DNA from 4 places in the Paenibacillus sp. FSL H8-0282 genome. Region 4 is predicted to be linked to each of the others. Evidence: riboswitches for the same ligand, from Rfam matches in the RefSeq annotation. Region 4 holds a riboswitch; each other region holds the start of a gene.
The links. Region 4 has a riboswitch for cyclic di-GMP ahead of NST94_RS03210 (transglutaminase-like domain-containing protein). Riboswitches for the same ligand answer to the same signal wherever they lie in the genome.
Positions count from the first base shown of each region.

Region 1: another riboswitch for cyclic di-GMP. It lies ahead of NST94_RS01885 (anti-repressor SinI family protein); the one in region 4 lies ahead of NST94_RS03210 (transglutaminase-like domain-containing protein).
Region 2: another riboswitch for cyclic di-GMP. It lies ahead of NST94_RS10185 (DUF6612 family protein); the one in region 4 lies ahead of NST94_RS03210 (transglutaminase-like domain-containing protein).
Region 3: another riboswitch for cyclic di-GMP. It lies ahead of NST94_RS02430 (choice-of-anchor A family protein); the one in region 4 lies ahead of NST94_RS03210 (transglutaminase-like domain-containing protein).

Region 1 covers NZ_CP150146.1:430,926-435,883, forward strand. Annotated here, with positions in the region: gene NST94_RS01880 (2-oxoglutarate dehydrogenase E1 component) at 1-1,450, opposite strand, end outside; cyclic di-GMP riboswitch class I at 1,921-2,005, shown strand; gene NST94_RS01885 (anti-repressor SinI family protein) at 2,033-2,188, shown strand; gene NST94_RS01890 (helix-turn-helix domain-containing protein) at 2,296-2,625, opposite strand; gene NST94_RS01895 (TasA family protein) at 2,795-3,403, opposite strand; gene NST94_RS01900 (signal peptidase I) at 3,494-4,084, opposite strand; gene NST94_RS01905 (hypothetical protein) at 4,086-4,958, opposite strand, start outside.
Region 2 covers NZ_CP150146.1:2,362,410-2,367,367, reverse strand. Annotated here, with positions in the region: gene NST94_RS10190 (NADH-dependent flavin oxidoreductase) at 1-1,052, opposite strand, end outside; gene NST94_RS10185 (DUF6612 family protein) at 1,207-2,055, opposite strand; cyclic di-GMP riboswitch class I at 2,173-2,264, opposite strand; gene NST94_RS10180 (RNA polymerase sigma factor) at 2,468-2,986, shown strand; gene NST94_RS10175 (DUF4179 domain-containing protein) at 2,970-4,583, shown strand; gene NST94_RS10170 (Cof-type HAD-IIB family hydrolase) at 4,736-4,958, opposite strand, start outside.
Region 3 covers NZ_CP150146.1:552,382-557,339, reverse strand. Annotated here, with positions in the region: gene NST94_RS02430 (choice-of-anchor A family protein) at 1-2,657, opposite strand, end outside; cyclic di-GMP riboswitch class I at 2,766-2,856, opposite strand; gene NST94_RS02425 (hypothetical protein) at 3,352-3,744, shown strand; gene NST94_RS02420 (ASCH domain-containing protein) at 3,944-4,357, opposite strand; gene NST94_RS02415 (kelch repeat-containing protein) at 4,544-4,958, shown strand, end outside.
Region 4 covers NZ_CP150146.1:732,684-737,641, forward strand. Annotated here, with positions in the region: gene NST94_RS03195 (glycosyltransferase family 2 protein) at 1-390, shown strand, start outside; gene NST94_RS03200 (GtrA family protein) at 377-784, shown strand; gene NST94_RS03205 (class D sortase) at 887-1,552, shown strand; cyclic di-GMP riboswitch class I at 1,666-1,748, shown strand; cyclic di-GMP riboswitch class I at 1,823-1,903, shown strand; gene NST94_RS03210 (transglutaminase-like domain-containing protein) at 1,917-2,726, shown strand; rRNA gene NST94_RS03215 (16S ribosomal RNA) at 3,094-4,651, shown strand; rRNA gene NST94_RS03220 (23S ribosomal RNA) at 4,884-4,958, shown strand, end outside.

The DNA of each region.
Region 1 (4,958 bases), 300 kb from region 4:
GAACCTTACCGTAGACAATAGGTTGTGTGGTTTCAGGATCATCCATTTCGTTGTGACCATGACGGCGGTAGCCGATGAGATCAATTACGAAATCTTTTTTGAATTGATGGCGGTATGCGCTAGCTAAACGTACAGCTGCTACGCAGGCCTCTGGGTCATCAGCGTTGACATGGACTATTGGGATTTCATACCCTTTGGCGATGTCACTCGCATAATGCGTAGAACGGGAATCTTCACTTTCAGTCGTAAAACCAATTCGGTTATTAACAATGATATGGATCGTCCCACCATTTTGATAACCTTGAAGTTTGCCGATATTAAGCGTTTCTGCAACAATGCCTTCACCTGGAAAAGCAGCATCGCCATGCATCAGCACCGCCATAGCTTTACTGGTATCAATCTTCGGCAGTCCTGCAGTGCTCCGATCTTCTTGTGCGGCACGAGTGAAACCTTCCACGACAGGATTGACGAATTCCAAGTGACTTGGGTTATTCGCTAGTGTTATTCTTGTGCGTACGGTTTCTCCTTCACGGACAGCACGGTCTGCACCGAGATGGTATTTCACATCACCTGTCCAACCATAGTTAATGCCTGTGGAGCCTTCGGAAGGGAAAAGCTCCTTGTTCGGAGAATGATGAAACTCTGAAAATATGATATCATAAGGTTTGCCCAAAATATGTGCAAGAACGTTGAGGCGGCCGCGATGCGCCATGCCCATCAAAATATGCTCCGCACCGTCATGTGCAGCAGCACGTACGATTTCATCTAACATCGGCACAAGAGCATCATTGCCTTCAAGACTGAAACGCTTCTGACCTACAAAAGTCTTGTGGAGGAAGGTTTCAAATTGCTCTACCTGAATCAGGCGGTTCAGGAGCTCTTTGCGTTCTGTATTATTTAGGGGTGCTGGTGAGCTGGTGGATTCTGCCTGTCTATTTAGCCATTGCAGTTCTTTTTCTTCATGCACATGCCCGAATTCATAGGCGATGGTCTTGGTGTATGCCTGACGCATACGTTGCACGGCATCCCATCCGGTATGCACATCATTCGGCGCATTTTCCCATATAAGCGTGGCAGGCAGTGCGATCAGGTCTTCGCGGGTCAGCCCATAGGTTTCAAGCTCAAGATATTTTGCCATGGGATTCTGATCGCGTACCAGCGGATCAATTTCAGCGGCCATATGGCCATATATACGAATATTGGCGATTAGCTTGGAAGCTCTTACTGCTTTTCTAAGCCATTCGGTGTCTCCCGAGATGCGCGGCTGAGGAGCCGGTTCGCTATCCGGAGTTAGGGGAGGAGGTCCCGAATTTGTAAAAAGCTCGCGATAATTATTTTCTACGGTGGAGGGATCTTTCACAAACTGTTCATATCTTTCTTGAATGTAGCCTAAATTGGGTCCGTAATACTTACTCCAAATGGATTCGTTATAGGGCTCTTTGGCTGCCATGAATACATCCTCCTTAACGGATGAACTCCATACGTGACATTTTGTGTCAACGCTTACTGGAGCTGTGATGATTGCGGTTTCATTTCTCATCTTATTGTGCTACTTTCGGCCACTGTAATCAATTCATTCTTTCGTCCAATACGTTCGCAAAATGGTATGGGTTAGCTTGTTCTAATGAAAAGAAGGGTGTTTCTTCTCATTACCCATTCTAAAGGCCTATTAAAATGATTCTATTATCCTTATTTTTAACTATTAGGTCAGTAAATATTTATTTTGCTAGTACAATTTATTTTATGTAACGGACGAGTATCGTGATAATCGGACAAGATCTTTGAAAAAAAATCTTTTATTTTTCGTTTTTAAAATAGAAAGTAACCAGGAATCGACACACTTTTCCGCTTTCTTTTTGTATAATGTTATTGCAGATAGTAATTTTATAGTTTTTTAAGTAGATCCTTTCGTGAAAAGGGTCCAGTAAAAGGTAAACTTGCCGAAAGGCAGGGGCACAAAGTCGCGGGTCTAAGGTAGAGATACTATGACAGCCGGATTGCCTGGGGACGTAAAATCTTAGGGGGAGATTTTTTGGAAAAGTCCAACCAGGGTAGCAACAGAGAACAGCAGTTTATTGATCTGGATCAAGAGTGGGTACATTTATTATTAGCAGCTAAGAAGGCTGGCATTAAGGCAGATGAAATTCGCCAGTTCTTTCATGAGAAAACTGTGCAGATCGTGCAGTAATACATTAGAGGGGTTACATATCGAAAAAGGGCACAGCGGTTCTTCGCTGTGTCCTTTTTCGATATGATTTAGTAGAAGAGAGGATCGTACCAGATTAGTAGGAAGTATTAATCCTTTTGATCGAGCTTCCATTTCTGATAGTCCAGAAATTCTTTGAATTCGCGTTTGCTAATGCCTGAGTCCATAGCTTCCTGCACCAATCGGAACCATTCCGAATCTAAATGTGATTCCTCTGCATCATTGGGTTCTCCATAGAGTAGGGCATGAATGGATACCTGAAGCGCGTCAGCGATTTTTTCGATAAACTGGATGGATGGATTGGATTGGATGTTTCTCTCCACGTTGCTAAGATACGACTTAGCCACATCTGCTCTGTCCGCAAGCTCAGATAGGGAGAAACCCTTGTCTAGGCGGAGCTGCTGGATACGTTGGCCCATATTCTGTGGCACTATGCTGACGCCCCTCCGTAATTTTTGTTATTAGTATAGCAAATATCAATAAATCGGACAAAGTTTATTGTAAAGAGAAGAGCAGCAATCTGCTTATCCGTGGCCGGATTCAGGATCTGCTGCTCTTCGAGTATTTTATTAAATTACTTTATTGATCTTAGTAGTCTTTTTTCGCACCTTGTTTAGCTACGAAATCCCAAGTCAGTGTTAAGCTATCGCCTTGGAAAATATTTTGATCTTGGTTATTTTCCACAAATTCGAATTGGACGGAGAAGCTGTCGTTGGTACCGGCTTTAATACCGGATGCTTCGGTAAAGAGTTGATCCCAACCTGTATTTTTTACGAGATCCGGATGCTGACTTTTTAAAGCAGCAAGTGTAGTCTCATAAACTACATTTTCAGGAGAGACGATAGGTACTCCTTTATCATTATTTCTAAGGAATTTAACTTTAATGAACTCGGCTAAATCCAGGTAGTTATCTCCTTTAGCATCCGTGATTTGAGTCGATGTATTCAGAATAATAGATCCGATATCCAGCGAACCATCGTTTTTCAATTTGAAGGATTTAGTTACCGTATCACCTGGTTTCAGGTTAGGAATATTAACGATGACAGAAGGGTCGGAGTTCAGATCGAGCGTGCCCGCTGCGAATGTAGCTGTGCTTTGCGCAGTGTCGCTAAAGTATGCGAAGGTTCCTCCGCCGATTAATGATAAACCCAGTGCTGCAGATGCTACGCCAAGACCCAATGTTTTCTTGATACCCATAATAAAATTCCTCCTCAAATTTGTGTTTGAATTTTTTATAAAATTTATATATTGTATCTTCCGGTTCGTAAGCGGAAGTGGACAATCAACTTAGGGCTGTGTTTCTGTTGGGGGCGGTGAGGCTGGCAGTAGGGCAGCATTTTTCTTTTCTAATGCAGCTACAGCCTTCCAAGAGGTATACAGAGCATAGAGCAGAAGCATCAAGCCAGGCACGATCATGAGGACTACACTTCCAGCTTTGGAAACCGCGAAATTCATAGCGTAACCGACATAGGGTACAGTGACCCCGGTATACTGAGCTACAACATTCACAGAACTGGTAGGGTTCATGTCGGGCGCGTCGTTGTTATCGCCTTTAGTGCGATAAACAGCTTCACCAGTAGCGTTATTGACGGTCGCTTCTACAATCCGGTGAGTAATGAGCAGATTATCTTCATTCCTAAAGGTGATGACATCGCCTGGTTTGAAACGATTCATATCCCCTCCGGGTTTTAATGCGACAATTGAGCCTGTCTGAATTCCTGGTTCCATCGATCCTGAGAGTACGGTTTTGATCTCATATCCGAAGAAAGCAGGTTCACCGCCGGAGGCCTTGGATAACACTACGGCTGCCACCAGCAGAATAAAGATCACAAGCATTAAGCTCGATAGGGTATTATTGATAATTTTTTTAATTCGCATCTTATTCTCCACCTTTCTCAGGTTGAGGGTCCGAAGGAGCTTGGGTTGCTACCGGCGGGGTAGTCGTACTGTCTTCCGCCTTTGGCGTCTCTTGTGGAGCCTCTTGCTGAGGGACATCTTTTGGAATTGTGAGCTCTTCGTCAATTTCCGGCTTAACCGGATCAGTGGCTGGGGCTTCAGGTTGTTCTTTATTTGGGGCTTCCGGAGCAGCTTCGCCTGATGTTGGAGGGGTTGCCTCAGCTTTCGCTTTATCCTCGGCTTCTTGTTGCTTTTTCTCCTCAGCCAAACGTTCTTCTTCTTTTTTCGCTTCTTCTTCTTTCTTTGCTTGCTCTTCTTCTAGCCGAGCTTTTTCAAGCTCTTCTAGTTTTTGCTCGCGAGTCTGACTGATCAATTGGAGTTTATCTTGAAGGGTAGTGATACCTGAGGTTGCCGATTCTTTATGGTTAGTCAATTCGGTATTTAGAGCTTCATAAGATGAGGTGAGGTCGCTAGAGATCACGCCGTCTGGTTGAGTGAAGGTAATCAGGAATGGCAGTGGCTGTGGGAACTCTCCTTCGCGTAATTCAAGTTGTCCATAAACATCACTGGTAACTACCGATGCGAATGGAAGACCGACATCGTGTATGGAGGTTAGGTAACTAATAACTCCATTTAAGGAAGCATTCAAGGATTCCGAGATCACACCGCTTTGATTCAGGCTGCTTTGTAAATCTCTGAAAAATTGCTCATCCTTGATTTCTAGACAGTTGGAATCTAGAGAAGTCATATATCCTCCTATCTGGAAGAGTAAGGCTGCTGCTGCACTTAGCTCATTGTGGATTTGGTTCCAAATTTGGCTGTTAGCCGCCAGTTGCTCGTTAACGCTATCTATTTG
Region 2 (4,958 bases), 1.6 Mb from region 4:
CTATCTTGATCAGCAAGTACTCTTCTGATGATATCTTCTTTACCCTCCAGCACTTTACTTGTCCAATGAGGATCAATGATAAGAGATCGTCCTACTGCTACTAATTCAGCATTTGTCAACGTGTCCTCTGCGTCCTGTTTGGTACGGATATCTCCTACCCCAATTAAAGGTACACGGCCATTGATTTTCTCATGTACATATTGCAGGATTGATTTTTCTTTAAAATCTTCTGATGCAGATACTTTCTTAAAATCCCCTAATGAAATATGCAGATAATCCAGCTTTTTATCAGCTAATTTATCAATAAGATAAAAGGTATCGGTGATTTTAATTCCAGGCTCTTCATATTCTTCTGGAGAAAAACGATACCCGACAATAAAATCCTTAACCTTTGAATTGTCAACGACAGCAATAACTGCATCCACTAATTGGTTAATGAAATTAAATCTTTTCTCTAAGCTTCCGCCCCATTGATCTTCACGACGGTTGGAGTGTGGAGAGAAGAATTGTTGGATTAAATATGTGTTTGCTCCATGAATTTCTACCCCGTCAAATCCAGCTTGAATAGCACGTTGAGTCGCTTTTTTAAAATCCTCAATTACACCGAAAATTTCATCTTCTGTTAATGCTCTTGGAATTTCTGCATTCGGGCGTTCGGCAGCAATGGCGCTGGAGGAAACGGGTTGTACGCCACGCAATATTTTTGAATCTGTCATTCTTCCTGCATGGAATAGCTGTAAAATAGCCTTTGTTCCATTTCGTTTAATAGTAGATGCTAATCGGCTGAGGCTAGGAATAAATTCATCGGAGGAAACACTAAGTTCACCTTCCCATCCTTTTCCACCCTCTTGTACATTTGCTGCCGCAGTGATGACCGCACCTACTTCGCCCGTTCTTAGCGAATAGTATTTCAATTCATCTTGTGTTACTACACCGTCATAAAAGCTCATTCGCGTGGTCATTGGAGCCATAACCACTCGGTTTTTTAATGTCAGCCCTCTGCGAAAAGTTAATGCTGTGTCTAGTGCTATCATCTTTTTCCCAACTTTCATTAAATTATATTTAGATAAATTATTATATACATGCGCATACATATAAATTACAGCAATGATTTATTCTTGTCAACTAATAAAGAACTGCTGTTGGATACAACAAAAAGCGCTGTTCCGCTGAACAGCGCTTTTCGCTCGTTATGAATCGTCCTTATTATTCTAGTTCGGCCGGTTTTACAATGGCTGCACCTTTATTATTTTTGGAATATTTAGCTTCGATTTTCGTGGTGTATGTATCTTTGGCTCCATCACTTACCAGCACATAACTCAGATCGACTATCAGCTTTTCCGTTTGCCAGGTCTTAGTATTGACGAATAATTTCCACGTTACGCTTTTGGGTTGAACTGTCTCTCCATCCCAGAGGTTCTCCTGGTCATAGAGTTTGATTATCCCCTTAGCTGCTGTCGGATCGGTTACCGTGAATTGTAAGACTGTTTGTGCGCCAGCAGTGCTGACTTTCATGGATTTTTTATAACTTTTGACCGAATCAAGCATGGAAACAGGATCGTATTGGCCTTTAGAGTAAAAGGCATCCCATTCCGTTTTCTCCAGTCCAAGCCAATATTGTGCATCAGGATCGATTGGCTCCCCGTCATCGTCGTAACCTTCATCTTCAGATTCATCGATCAGTTCACTTCCGTCTACAAGATAGTAAAACTCCTTGTCATTGGCATATAGACTGTACGATGTTTCTAAAAGACTACTAGCGACAGTGCCTGCTGCGGCAAAATTCGGCAGACGGTTGATATCCAGCTTCAGAGTGTTGGTGTTGCTGATACGCACCCCGCCGCTTTGAATATCCTGTTTTTTGGTCACATCCAGATGGAAATTCTTTATTGCTTTGGAGGCTGCCGTTACTTTGCTGATCATCTGATCCGCGGTTACTACTGTTGAGGTAGCTGCTGACACTACTCCTGGATTAGACATCCATCCGATCGTTCCGGACAGCAATAAAGCACCTACTGCCAAACTAGTACCTATTGTTTTGAAAAAACTGTTCATGTACTTCCCCTTTCGGCCCCTTGCGATAATGTAACGCCGTATAGGTCGAAATAATAAAAGAGCTCAAAATAGACTACATATTCTTAGAGCTATCCTTTATGCTTCATAAGACATCCCTATGGCGGCCTGGCGATCATTTCCTTCTGTCGAAAGGCTTTAGACCCATGGCTTTGTGTCATCATCTTTCGATGATTTTACCTTTAACGCGGACATTCAATTAGTTTTAATAGATTACGGACGCATGTCCCACCGCTAATTTTATCATGGTTATAATTACCTGTAAACGACTTATCTTCCATTCGAATTCGCTATGATACTCAGAAGAAATACTACAATCAAAATGAAAAATGAACGATTACATACGCTTATAAGTCTTATTAATGAGAACAGTAAAGACAGGGGGTGCAGCAAAATGAGTGACCGGGAAATTTTCGAGCTCTATAAAGAACAAGTATATTATTTTTGTTACTACTTAATGAAAAATCAGGCAGATGCGGAGGATATTTCCCAAGAGGTATTTGTAAAAGTTATATTAGCGGATAAGTCGAAGGTAAGAAACTTGAAAGCTTGGATTTTACGAATTGCTTCGAATGAGTGCAACAGTGTGATCAAAAGGCGTAAGACGGGGTGGATGAAAGAAGTACGTAATTATTTACTATCCAGGTCTGAGGAATCAAACCCTGTAGAAAAACGTTTGGATCGACAGGAAACTAAAAAAGAATTACAAGGGTTATACAGTCAGCTTCCCGACAAAATCAGAATGGTAGTAGTCCTTCGTTTTATAAACGAATTGACTGTACCCGAGATCTCTAAAGTTATGAGCATACCCGAAGGAACTGTAAAATCCAGACTGAACAAGGGACTTAAAATACTAAATAGAATGGGTGGAACCCAACTAAAGGAGCTGAATAGTAATGAGTCTGTATATTGAAAAAGATAAACATATTCCCCGACCGGATTATGATTTGATGTGGACTGCCATAGAACAAGAAGCTTATACACGTCAAAGAAATCTGCATGCCTCCCAGAATACTCCTAGGTCTAATAAAAAGGTTATTCCTATCAGTATTGTCTTCTCTTGCCTCTTACTTGTAGCCATTCCTGTATTCGCTAGTATGACGATTAATTGGGATAAAATTGGTGGTCGAAGTGTGAGCAATGCATTAAATAACGGCATCGGTCAACAGTATAATCTTCAAACTTCCAGTTCAGGAGTAACAATGAATTTGAACGGTGTTGTAACTGATGGAGAAAAAATGAAAATGCTGTTATCACTTGATACTAAATCTGATCTATCCAAATATACTGGATTTGCTACAGAGGAAAACATCATGACTAATGAATCCGGTGCCAAGGCAAAGGTATACGGTTATTTAGAATACGATCCTGAAAGCCAGAAACTCATTGGAGTATATGAGACACCTGATACATTAAAGGATGATAAAAAGGACTACAGGTTTGAAGCACGGAATCTCATTTTTTACCGTGATCAGAATATTCCCTTACAATCTAATCATCAAGCAGGGGATACTATCGATACTGGAGTTAAGCAATATCCAAGCATTCAAATCGAATCCGTTCGACAGGTTTCCAATCAAACCATTATCCGTTACAAAGTCGCTGCATCACCATCTGACTTAGGACGGGGTAATCCACATTTGGTAGTTAGTACTGGTGGTCAAAAGAATGAAGCAATTCCAACCATCATGCCTAACGAAGGATCGGATTTATTTATTGAACAGGTTTTCAATATAACTGAATCAGATTGGAAGGAAGCTAGTCTTCATTTTAGTTACATTGAAGAAGCGAAACGATTTTCAGGTACGTGGAAGTTCGATTTTAACGCAGATGGAAAAAAAGCAAGTGAGGCGATTTACACTAAGAAACTGTATAACAGTCCTGAATTTCAAGAAAAGACCGGTATAACCTTAGATCAGCTAGTGGTTACCCCTTTGGATATCCAAATTCTAATAGATGAAAATGATTCGCTTAAAAAAGGAATTGTCCACTATAATACCGCTCAGTTGGTTATAGATGATCAAACAATCACTGGGGGTTGGAATTTGAAAGGAGATCTTTCCGAAAGCTACCAGCATTTTTTTCAATTCGAATCTCCGGAATGGTATAACGACTGGTCCGATGTTCCAATGAAACTTATATTAAAGGATGCTGTCATTGAGAAACGTGATACTACTAAGAATTGGATCACTATAAACAAACCTAAAGAAGAAAAGCAGTTCACTTCACTTGATGTCGATGGGTTAAAAATTGAATTCACTTACTATACTGAGGGCGAAAATTTGATTGTCGAATCAACATCCAAATCTTCTGGCTTCAAAAGCGTTAACCAAACTACGTTACGGATTAATGGCAAAGAAGTGGTGCCTGAAATTACACCTAAGGGCATGATATCTACAGGAACTAATATTGATAGCTACAAAGATATCCCTTTCGACGAAAAAATCGAACTGAACCCTGGTATCTATAAATATAGCGATCCTAGCCGGAACGAGGAAATTAAACTTTAATGCAGGAAGTTAATCTATGTCCCGCCCTTTCTAGTTAATCCTAAGGGCGGGTTATTTATGGATAAAATCATTTCTGTTTAGGTATCTCTTTTATTTCCTTCACAACAAAAAAAGCATAGAACGGACTCAAGTCCGCTTTATGCTTTCCATTATTAAGATAAACAATATTTAACCAGCGCATCTCGCACACCATGCTCGTTGTTAGACCCCGTGACAGCATTCGCTGCCGCTTTGACCTCAACCGGAGAATTATCCATCGCAACGCCCATACCCGCGTATGTAAGCATAGAAATATCATTAAAATAATTACCGATCGAAAGAACTTCCTCTTGCGGAATTTCCAGCTTCACAGCCAGATTCTTTAAGGCGTTGCCC
Region 3 (4,958 bases), 180 kb from region 4:
GCAAAACCTAAACCTGCTACATAGTAAGGTGCAGGACTTGATTCACCCGTTTTTGGCAATTCCTTCACAGGTGGCTTACCTAATGGGATCGTATCGTCCACTACGATGATTTCATCAGGTGTTGGTGTTGGCGTTGGTGTCACTGCAGGTACCGGACCTAATGGGATCTCATCATCATCAACAAGTACTTCTGTGCTATTCGACGGTGTTGGTGTTGGTACTGGCGATGGTGTCGGCGAAGCTACAGGCCCAAGCGGCACAGGATCTTCTGCAAGAACTATAGTGCCAATTACGGATGATGGCGTTGGTGTCGGGAACACCGAAGTCTCTGGTGTCGACGTTGGTGTTACCTCTGGTGTTACCGTTGGTGTTGGTGTTACCTCTGGTGTTACCGTTGGTGTTGGTGTTACCTCTGGTGTTACCGTTGGTGTTGGTGTTACCTCTGGCGTTACCGTCGGTGTTGGTGTTGCTTCAGGCGTCGGCGTTGGTGTCGGCGTCACTGTCGGCGTCACTGTCGGCGTTGGCGTTGGTGTCGGCGTCGGCGTTGGTGTCGGCGTCGGCGTTGGTGTCGGCGTCGGCGTTGGTGTCGGTGTTGGTGTCACTGTCGGCGTTGGTGTCACTGTCGGCGTCGGCGTTGGTGTCACTGTCGGCGTCGGCGTTGGTGTCACTGTCGGCGTCGGCGTTGGTGTCACTGTCGGCGTCGGCGTTGGTGTCGGTGTTGGCGTTGGCGTTGGTGTCACTGTCGGCGTCGGCGTTGGTGTCACTGTCGGCGTTGGTGTTGGTGTCACTGTCGGCGTCGGTGTCACTGTCGGCGTTGGCGTCACTGTCGGCGTTGGTGTCGGTGTTGGCGTCACTGTCGGCGTTGGTGTCACTGTTGGCGTTGGCGTCGGCGTTGGTGTCACTGTTGGCGTTGGCGTCACTGTCGGCGTTGGTGTCGGTGTTGGCGTCACTGTCGGCGTTGGTGTCGGCGTCGGCGTTGGTGTCGGCGTCGGCGTTGGTGTCGGTGTTGGTGTCACTGTCGGCGTTGGTGTCACTGTCGGCGTCGGCGTTGGTGTCACTGTCGGCGTCGGCGTTGGTGTCACTGTCGGCGTCGGCGTTGGTGTCACTGTCGGCGTCGGCGTTGGTGTCGGTGTTGGCGTTGGCGTTGGTGTCACTGTCGGCGTCGGCGTTGGTGTCACTGTCGGCGTTGGTGTTGGTGTCACTGTCGGCGTCGGTGTCACTGTCGGCGTTGGCGTCACTGTCGGCGTTGGTGTCGGTGTTGGCGTCACTGTCGGCGTTGGTGTCACTGTTGGCGTTGGCGTCGGCGTTGGTGTCACTGTTGGCGTTGGCGTCACTGTCGGCGTTGGTGTCGGTGTTGGCGTCACTGTCGGCGTTGGTGTCGGTGTTGGTGTTGGTGTCACTGTCGGCGTTGGTGTCGGTGTTGGCGTCACTGTCGGCGTTGGTGTCACTGTTGGCGTTGGCGTTGGTGTCACTGTTGGCGTTGGCGTCGGTGTCACTGTCGGCGTTGGCGTCGGCGTTGGCGTCGGTGTCACTGTCGGCGTTGGTGTTGGTGTTGGTGTCACTGTCGGCGTCGGACATGGTGTTGGCGTCGGTGTCGGCGTTGGTGTCACTGTCGGTGTTGGTGTCGGTGTCACTGTCGGCGTTGGCGTTGGTGTCACTGTTGGTGTCGGCGTCACTGTCGGCGTTGGCGTTGGTGTCACTGTCGGTGTTGGTGTCGGTGTCACTGTCGGCGTTGGCGTTGGTGTCACTGTTGGTGTCGGCGTCACTGTCGGCGTTGGTGTCGGCGTTGGTCCAGGTTCATCACCATCGTATGGATAGTGGTGAAATTCACCACCACCAGTACCTTTGAGTGAAGCCGCCACTAAAGTACCGTTAATCTGACCATTAATAAAATCAACATGAGCATAGGGGGCAAGTATGCTTCCCATTACACCTATGCCTGCCATATCAAGATACGCAGCTTGGCTAAAGTTAAGCAAAATTTTCTTGCTGTTCAACACGTTATTAGGTAGAAATCCGAAGTTTTTCATTTTTACGTTAGAACCATCAATATTAATAATTGCAGTAGATCCTGAAGGAACATTTATTGTAATTCCGTAGGTATTAGAGACGTTATCTCCTGAAACATTAAAAACATTGACCGCAGGATCTGTACCTGTCAGGGTAAGGCTGCCATATTGGTACACTGTTGTTCCATTCGCCGGCAATGCTGCAAGTTCTGCTGATTTGTCCTTCAAAGACTGACCTACGGCTGAAAAGTCAATCGTACTCCCCTGTCTTTTTGCACCACCCTTGAGGAGCGTTACATTCCCTGAAAAATCTCCCCCGTACACGATATTCCCATAAACAGTACCTCCGTTGAAAGTAAGATTCCCTCCAACAACAAGTGTGTCAGTCAGGGAAACCTCTGCTGCGGTCAACCTATCTCCAACACTATAGTTGGTTAAGTTAACGTTACCTCCAGCAGCAAACCTTCCTTCCGTATCCGAAACTGTCGTTATATCCCCTAGAATAAACACGTTGTAGACCGCTGCAATTCCCAATGTAGAAGAACTACTAGCTCCAGCAACTCCAGCTCCCAATGAGGAAAGCCCACTACCTACCGTCAAAATCCCAGCTAATACAAGCGAGAGTAACGGTTTTATTCTTCTTTTCAAATGGCACACCTCCTAAAACTATGATTTATATTAATCAGAATAATTACCAGAAACTCTAAAGGACCTAACAACAAAAAAGACCGCCAAAAAGAAGTGAAATTCCCTTCTCATGGCAGTCGGACGGTCATTGTGCCTTTAAGACACTTTAGACTCCTGGACTTTGCGTCCCGCCCTTTCAGACGGTTTGCTATTATCATGACTATATATATGTATTACACTGCAAGTCCAGAACTGGTAGCTGAAGCATTCTATCCAATAACAGTCTATGACTTTTAATACTTTTGAATTAATAACAGTTTAGCTCCCGACACCCACAATTGTCAATCAATTCCTTTCGATAATTCCCCGCATTAGTACCACACAAAAAAAGCGCCTAAAGGCGCTTCGCATAAGGTTTTTCATTAAATTTTAAAGTAACTGTATATAGCCCAATATGGATATCCATAAGGGAACACTCAGAATTAAACCAAAAAACAATCCACGCTGGAGGCTGCCCTCTTTTTCCATCATAATTCTCCTTTATTTGCGTTCGATACATTAATTTTTATTATTACAATTTTTAATATAATTTATTCTTCGTTATTTAGTTGTGAATTTTATCACATTGGATAAGCTGTTTAGAAATACCATTGATTATTTTTGGAATATCGGGGTAGAATACGAATATACGTTCCTATTAGAGGTGATGAGATTCATGCATAGAGCAGAAAGCAGGGACAACATGCTGGTGAAATCTTATTTATTGCTTCCGATGATTTTATCAGCTTTCGAACGGGACTCCGCCATTTTATCTACACACTTACGAACACCCGCCCCTTATCTGGAGGTGCTTGGAACAGCTGCTGCAGTAGCTACAACAGATCTAAGGGATGTTCGTGCAGAAATGAGAAGACGGGGAATCAAGGTGTATGAGCAAAACAGACTTAATACGGGAATTGAAGCCAAGTATATATGTCGTGGCTATCATGAACGAATGCTGCTGTTGAATGACATTGTTGCGGCTCAGGCTGCCATCCATATGCGCAGATATCTAGGGCTGGATATTTCATCTTTTAAGAGTTACGAAGAACAGTACCAGATTAAGTAAAGCTGTATAGAAGCCGCTGCGCTCTCTCCCCCCAATCAATTAGTGAACAAAAAAATAGGCCTTACCATGGGAGTTGGCAAGACCTGAGAGAGATATACCACAAAACACTGGGGGGTGTTTGGTGTCTCTAATATATACCTCGAACCTGAAAAAAAGCTGATAGGCACATAAAAATTACATTAAAAATATTGTTCGCCGTTCAGAAGTGAGTAGAGTGCTCCCACAAGCTTAGCCGACCTTTAGCTGGAATTGGATGGCTTAATGGATGAACCCCTTCAAGCTTCCAGGCAAACCGTCCTTCACTATAGTCGCCAAAATCATATTCGTTCCCATTGATCCATTCCCTTAAATCCACCTCTGGAGTAACCACATAACATCCCGCGAGCTGACCTGTAGCAATAATAGCTCCTGTCGGCAAATTATTCGCTGTATAGCCATGTTTCGCCAATACTGATTTGTACGGTTCCTGTTCACAAATCTTTTTGTCAATCCTCACTCCGGCATGGATGCCTAACTCGCCGCGGTAGGCTGTTCTCCATGAACGAGTTTCAAACTCTTTTTCACCAAGAGCAATTAAGGTCGCCCAAGGCTGCCGTATTGTTATACACCGCATGATATTTATCCCCTTTGTTTTACATACATTCTTTATACAATAACAAATTATTATTATTATGGAATATAAAAGAATATATTGATTATCTATCACTATATTTCATAAATAGGAATTTATGTTTGGACAATCTTTGATGAGTTAGATAAATTTGTATAGTTATTAATATACATAAGGAGTTGTATTCTTTTGTTAAAAAAAACAACATTACTACTTAGTTCTATAATTCTTATCTTAAGTCTGTTCTCAGCCTTTTCTGTATCCGCTGAAGAAACTGTAAAATGGGAAACAAAAGCTAGTTTGCCCATAAACTTGATGGGATCAGCATCAGCAGAGTTGAATGGAAAGATATATATTTTCGGGGGAGCAAATGGATCAGGAGAGGCAGCTACAGGAACAAGAACAAATAAAACTTACATGTACACTCCAGAAACTAACAAGTGGTCTGAAAGAAAAAGTATGCCCTCTGCTAGAGCCGCAACAACTGCTGCAGTTATAGACGATAAGATATATGTTATTGGAGGTTACTATAGCGGGGGTAGAACCAACGTTGTTGAAATGTACGACCCTATAGCAGACAGTTGGGAAACAAAATCACCATTAC
Region 4 (4,958 bases):
GAAGAACGTTTTGCCGGAGAAACCAAATATCCGCTGAAGAAAATGATTCGTTTTGCGTTAGATGGCATCACCTCTTTTTCACATAAGCCGCTTAAGATTGCTACGTATATTGGATTCTTCCTTTCATTCTCTAGCTTTCTCTATTTATTTTTCGTCTTGTTTCAAAAGATATTTTTTACCTCCTGGACGGTTCCGGGCTGGGCTTCCATTGTAGGCGTTAATCTGCTCTTTAATGGTATCGTTCTGATGCTGTTGGGTGTGATTGGGGAGTATATCGGACGGATTTATGACGAGTCTAAAGATAGACCGCTATATATTGTTAGTGAGACTAAAGGCTACCAGAACGAAGAACAACTGGACCGCCGGAAGGACCACAATGATGTTAGATAAGAACTTGCGCGCTGCATTCATACAGTTCCTCAAATTTAATGCCGTAGGTTTGCTCAATACGCTTATTGATTTTGTGATTTTTACATTGTTGAATTCACTAGGGATGGTATACGCATTGGCGCAGGTGATCTCCTATAGTGCAGGCACGGCGAATAGCTTTATTTTGAATAAAAAAGTAACCTTTCGTGATCGCAACCGGGGGAATAAAGAAGGCTTCGACCGCGTGCAGCTGGTCAAGTTTATCGTGCTGAATCTGGTAGTGCTCGGAATATCACTGCTGCTAATGCATCTGTTGACAGACAAACTAGGTATTCAAGTCTTGATCTCCAAGGTGCTGGTTACCTTTATCACGGTGATCATCAATTTCTTTGGAAGTCGTAAATGGGTATTTTAAACATTAATTTCAGGCAGAAGGAGTTGCTATGCTTAAAGGCAAGTAGCTTTTTCTGCTTGATTTGTATATAACCATAGAAACAATATACGGAGGCGAATAACATTGCGTAAATTCTCCTATCTACTCATACTGGCTGGGATACTTATCATGTTATATCCGACAGCTAACGAATGGTACAACGACAGGCAGCAGGAGAAGTTATTAGAAACGGCTGAACTAAGCACTGCCGATAGTACTCCCCAGTCAGATCTGAGGAGCAGGTATGCTGAAGTTACTCAGCTGTTAGCAGAGGAATCGGTTCTGGATGCCCAAGCACAGCCCCAACCCCAAGAGACAGAAAAGCCTGAACCGGAGATTGAAGTCGGTGGCAAAGTAATCGCACTAATTGAAATCGATAAGATTGATTTGAAGCTGCCTGTATTAGAAGGGGCTACAAAAGCTAATATGAAACATGCTGCAGCCCATATGAAAGAAACGGCACCCCTTGGAGAGATCGGGAATGCTGCAATCGCGGCGCATCGGGCTCGAACTACGGGTCGTTTGTTTAACAGATTGAATGAGGTTGTTGTGGGGGATGTTATCACGGTAAAGACTAGTGATCAGGTGTTTAACTATGAGGTATACGATATTTCTGTTGTAGATCCGAGTGATGTCTCCGTTCTTGACGGGAATGACAAGGATAAGATTCTTACTCTGATTACATGTGATCCGCTAGTGAATCCAACGCATCGTCTGATTGTTCATGCCAAATTAACAAAAGGAGAATAGTGAATGACAAGAAAACACAAATACCGGGAGATATTTATAAAATAATGGGTAATCTAGTAAATTAGGTCTTGTTCACAACTATAAATATGATAGTATTATACTATGAAAGCTAAACACGATAACGGCAAACCTTCCGAAAGGTAGGGACGCAAAGCTAAAGGGCCTTTTCCCGAAAGGATGGCAGCCAGCTACCGAATGAAGAGGCTTTTTTTGTTTGTTTCAAATGGATTCTATCAATTATATCTAGTAAAGCTAGAACAGATAGAGCTTATACGATAACGGCAAACCTATCGAAAGGTAGGGACGCAAAGCTAAAGGGCCTTCCCGAAAGGATGGCAGCCAGCTACCGAAAGGAGTTTTATCCGTGAAAAAGGTTTATTTTATGCTGGTGGCGTTGTTCGTCCTAATGACTTCAGTTCCGGTAAGTACAGCTCAAGCTGCAAGTGCAGATGCCAGCTGGTTGATTACATCCAAAGTGGCTCAAGGTGTTATTGGTATTAACTATGATATTCCGAAAGATAAAAGAATCAAACTCATGATCACCAAAGATAACAGCAGCTATACATATAACTTGTATGCTTCTGGACAAGCTGAGGACTTCCCTTTGCAACAAGGAAATGGGACTTATAAGGTTTCTGTTCTGGAGAATACAACCGGCAATAAATACAAAGCGTTATATTCCGAAGTAGTAGACGTAACCATGAGTGACTCGAATTCCGTATATTTGGGCTCCGTACAGAATGTGAAATGGAGTTCTTCTGATAAAGCGATTGTCAAAGCTAAACAATTAGTACAAGGCAAAACAACAGACGAAGAGAAAGTTAAAGCGATCTATAACTATGTAGTTGCGAATGTACAATATGATTACTCTCTTGCTAATAGTGTAACTACTGATTATATTCCAAGCATCGATAAGACATTGACTACTAAAAAAGGGATTTGCTATGATTACGCTTCTCTTTTTGCCGCAATGCTGCGGAGTGTAGATGTTCCTGCTAAGTTGGTAATGGGGAATACAAGCTACGTTACGCAATATCATGCCTGGAACGAAGTGTTGCTTAATGGGAAGTGGGTTACCATTGATACTACAGTGGATGCAGGACTTTCAAAGAGTGATAAGAAAACCGATTTAATTAAAGCCTCAAGCAAATATACTGCGGCAAAATACTATTAAGTTCGTCGCTAGAAACATAACTCTATTAAATAAACAACTAGCTTAATTATTTAGCTAGTTGTTTATTTTTATATTAGGGGTTGCTTTTCTATTAATAGTTGGGGTATTATAGGTAAGCGTTGTTAGACAGCGTACAGGCGATACAGACGAGGCTGATAAAAAGCTTCGAAAAATAAAACTTGCATTTCTGAAAACAACATGATATATTATAAGAGTTGCTGCTGAGACATTAAATGGCGCCAACGAGAACTTGATCTTTGAAAACTGAACAACGAGTGAGTAGGAAATCACGTAAGTGAAATCCAAAACTAGAGAATTAATTTTCTCGTCAGATGTTTCAAAATGAGCATATCGCTCTTTTCAATACTAATTGGAGAGTTTGATCCTGGCTCAGGACGAACGCTGGCGGCGTGCCTAATACATGCAAGTCGAGCGGAGTCACTTTGAAAGCTTGCTTTCAAAGTGACTTAGCGGCGGACGGGTGAGTAACACGTAGGCAACCTGCCCTTCAGACTGGGATAACTACCGGAAACGGTAGCTAATACCGGATAATTTCTTTTTTCTCCTGAGAGAAGAATGAAAGACGGAGCAATCTGTCACTGAGGGATGGGCCTGCGGCGCATTAGCTAGTTGGTGGGGTAACGGCCCACCAAGGCGACGATGCGTAGCCGACCTGAGAGGGTGAACGGCCACACTGGGACTGAGACACGGCCCAGACTCCTACGGGAGGCAGCAGTAGGGAATCTTCCGCAATGGGCGAAAGCCTGACGGAGCAACGCCGCGTGAGTGATGAAGGTTTTCGGATCGTAAAGCTCTGTTGCCAGGGAAGAACGTCCGGTAGAGTAACTGCTACCGGAGTGACGGTACCTGAGAAGAAAGCCCCGGCTAACTACGTGCCAGCAGCCGCGGTAATACGTAGGGGGCAAGCGTTGTCCGGAATTATTGGGCGTAAAGCGCGCGCAGGCGGCTATTTAAGTCTGGTGTTTAAACCTTGGGCTCAACCTGAGGTCGCACTGGAAACTGGGTGGCTTGAGTACAGAAGAGGAAAGTGGAATTCCACGTGTAGCGGTGAAATGCGTAGATATGTGGAGGAACACCAGTGGCGAAGGCGACTTTCTGGGCTGTAACTGACGCTGAGGCGCGAAAGCGTGGGGAGCAAACAGGATTAGATACCCTGGTAGTCCACGCCGTAAACGATGAGTGCTAGGTGTTAGGGGTTTCGATACCCTTGGTGCCGAAGTTAACACAGTAAGCACTCCGCCTGGGGAGTACGGTCGCAAGACTGAAACTCAAAGGAATTGACGGGGACCCGCACAAGCAGTGGAGTATGTGGTTTAATTCGAAGCAACGCGAAGAACCTTACCAGGTCTTGACATCCCTCTGAATCCACTAGAGATAGTGGCGGCCTTCGGGACAGAGGAGACAGGTGGTGCATGGTTGTCGTCAGCTCGTGTCGTGAGATGTTGGGTTAAGTCCCGCAACGAGCGCAACCCTTAACTTTAGTTGCCAGCAGGTAATGCTGGGCACTCTAGAGTGACTGCCGGTGACAAACCGGAGGAAGGTGGGGATGACGTCAAATCATCATGCCCCTTATGACCTGGGCTACACACGTACTACAATGGCCGGTACAACGGGAAGCGAAGCCGCGAGGTGGAGCCAATCCCATCAAAGCCGGTCTCAGTTCGGATTGCAGGCTGCAACTCGCCTGCATGAAGTCGGAATTGCTAGTAATCGCGGATCAGCATGCCGCGGTGAATACGTTCCCGGGTCTTGTACACACCGCCCGTCACACCACGAGAGTTTACAACACCCGAAGTCGGTGGGGTAACCCGCAAGGGAGCCAGCCGCCGAAGGTGGGGTAGATGATTGGGGTGAAGTCGTAACAAGGTAGCCGTATCGGAAGGTGCGGCTGGATCACCTCCTTTCTATGGAGAATCGTTCTCTGCAATGAGAACATTCAAATCGGAAGCTCAGCTTCCAAAACTCAGGTTTAGGCCTGTTACTCACTCGTTGCTCAGTTTTGAGAGTTTAAGCTCTCAAGCAAGACTTGATCCTTGAAAACTGGATACCGAAACGAATTTGCGTTTTAGAACATCTTTTAGCAACTTGTGCAAACAAGTAAATGTTATTAGTGAGATTTTTCTTCGGAAGAATCAAGGTTAAGCTAATAAGAGCACACGGAGGATGCCTAGGCGCCAGGAGCCGACGAAGGACGTGGCGAACAACGAAACT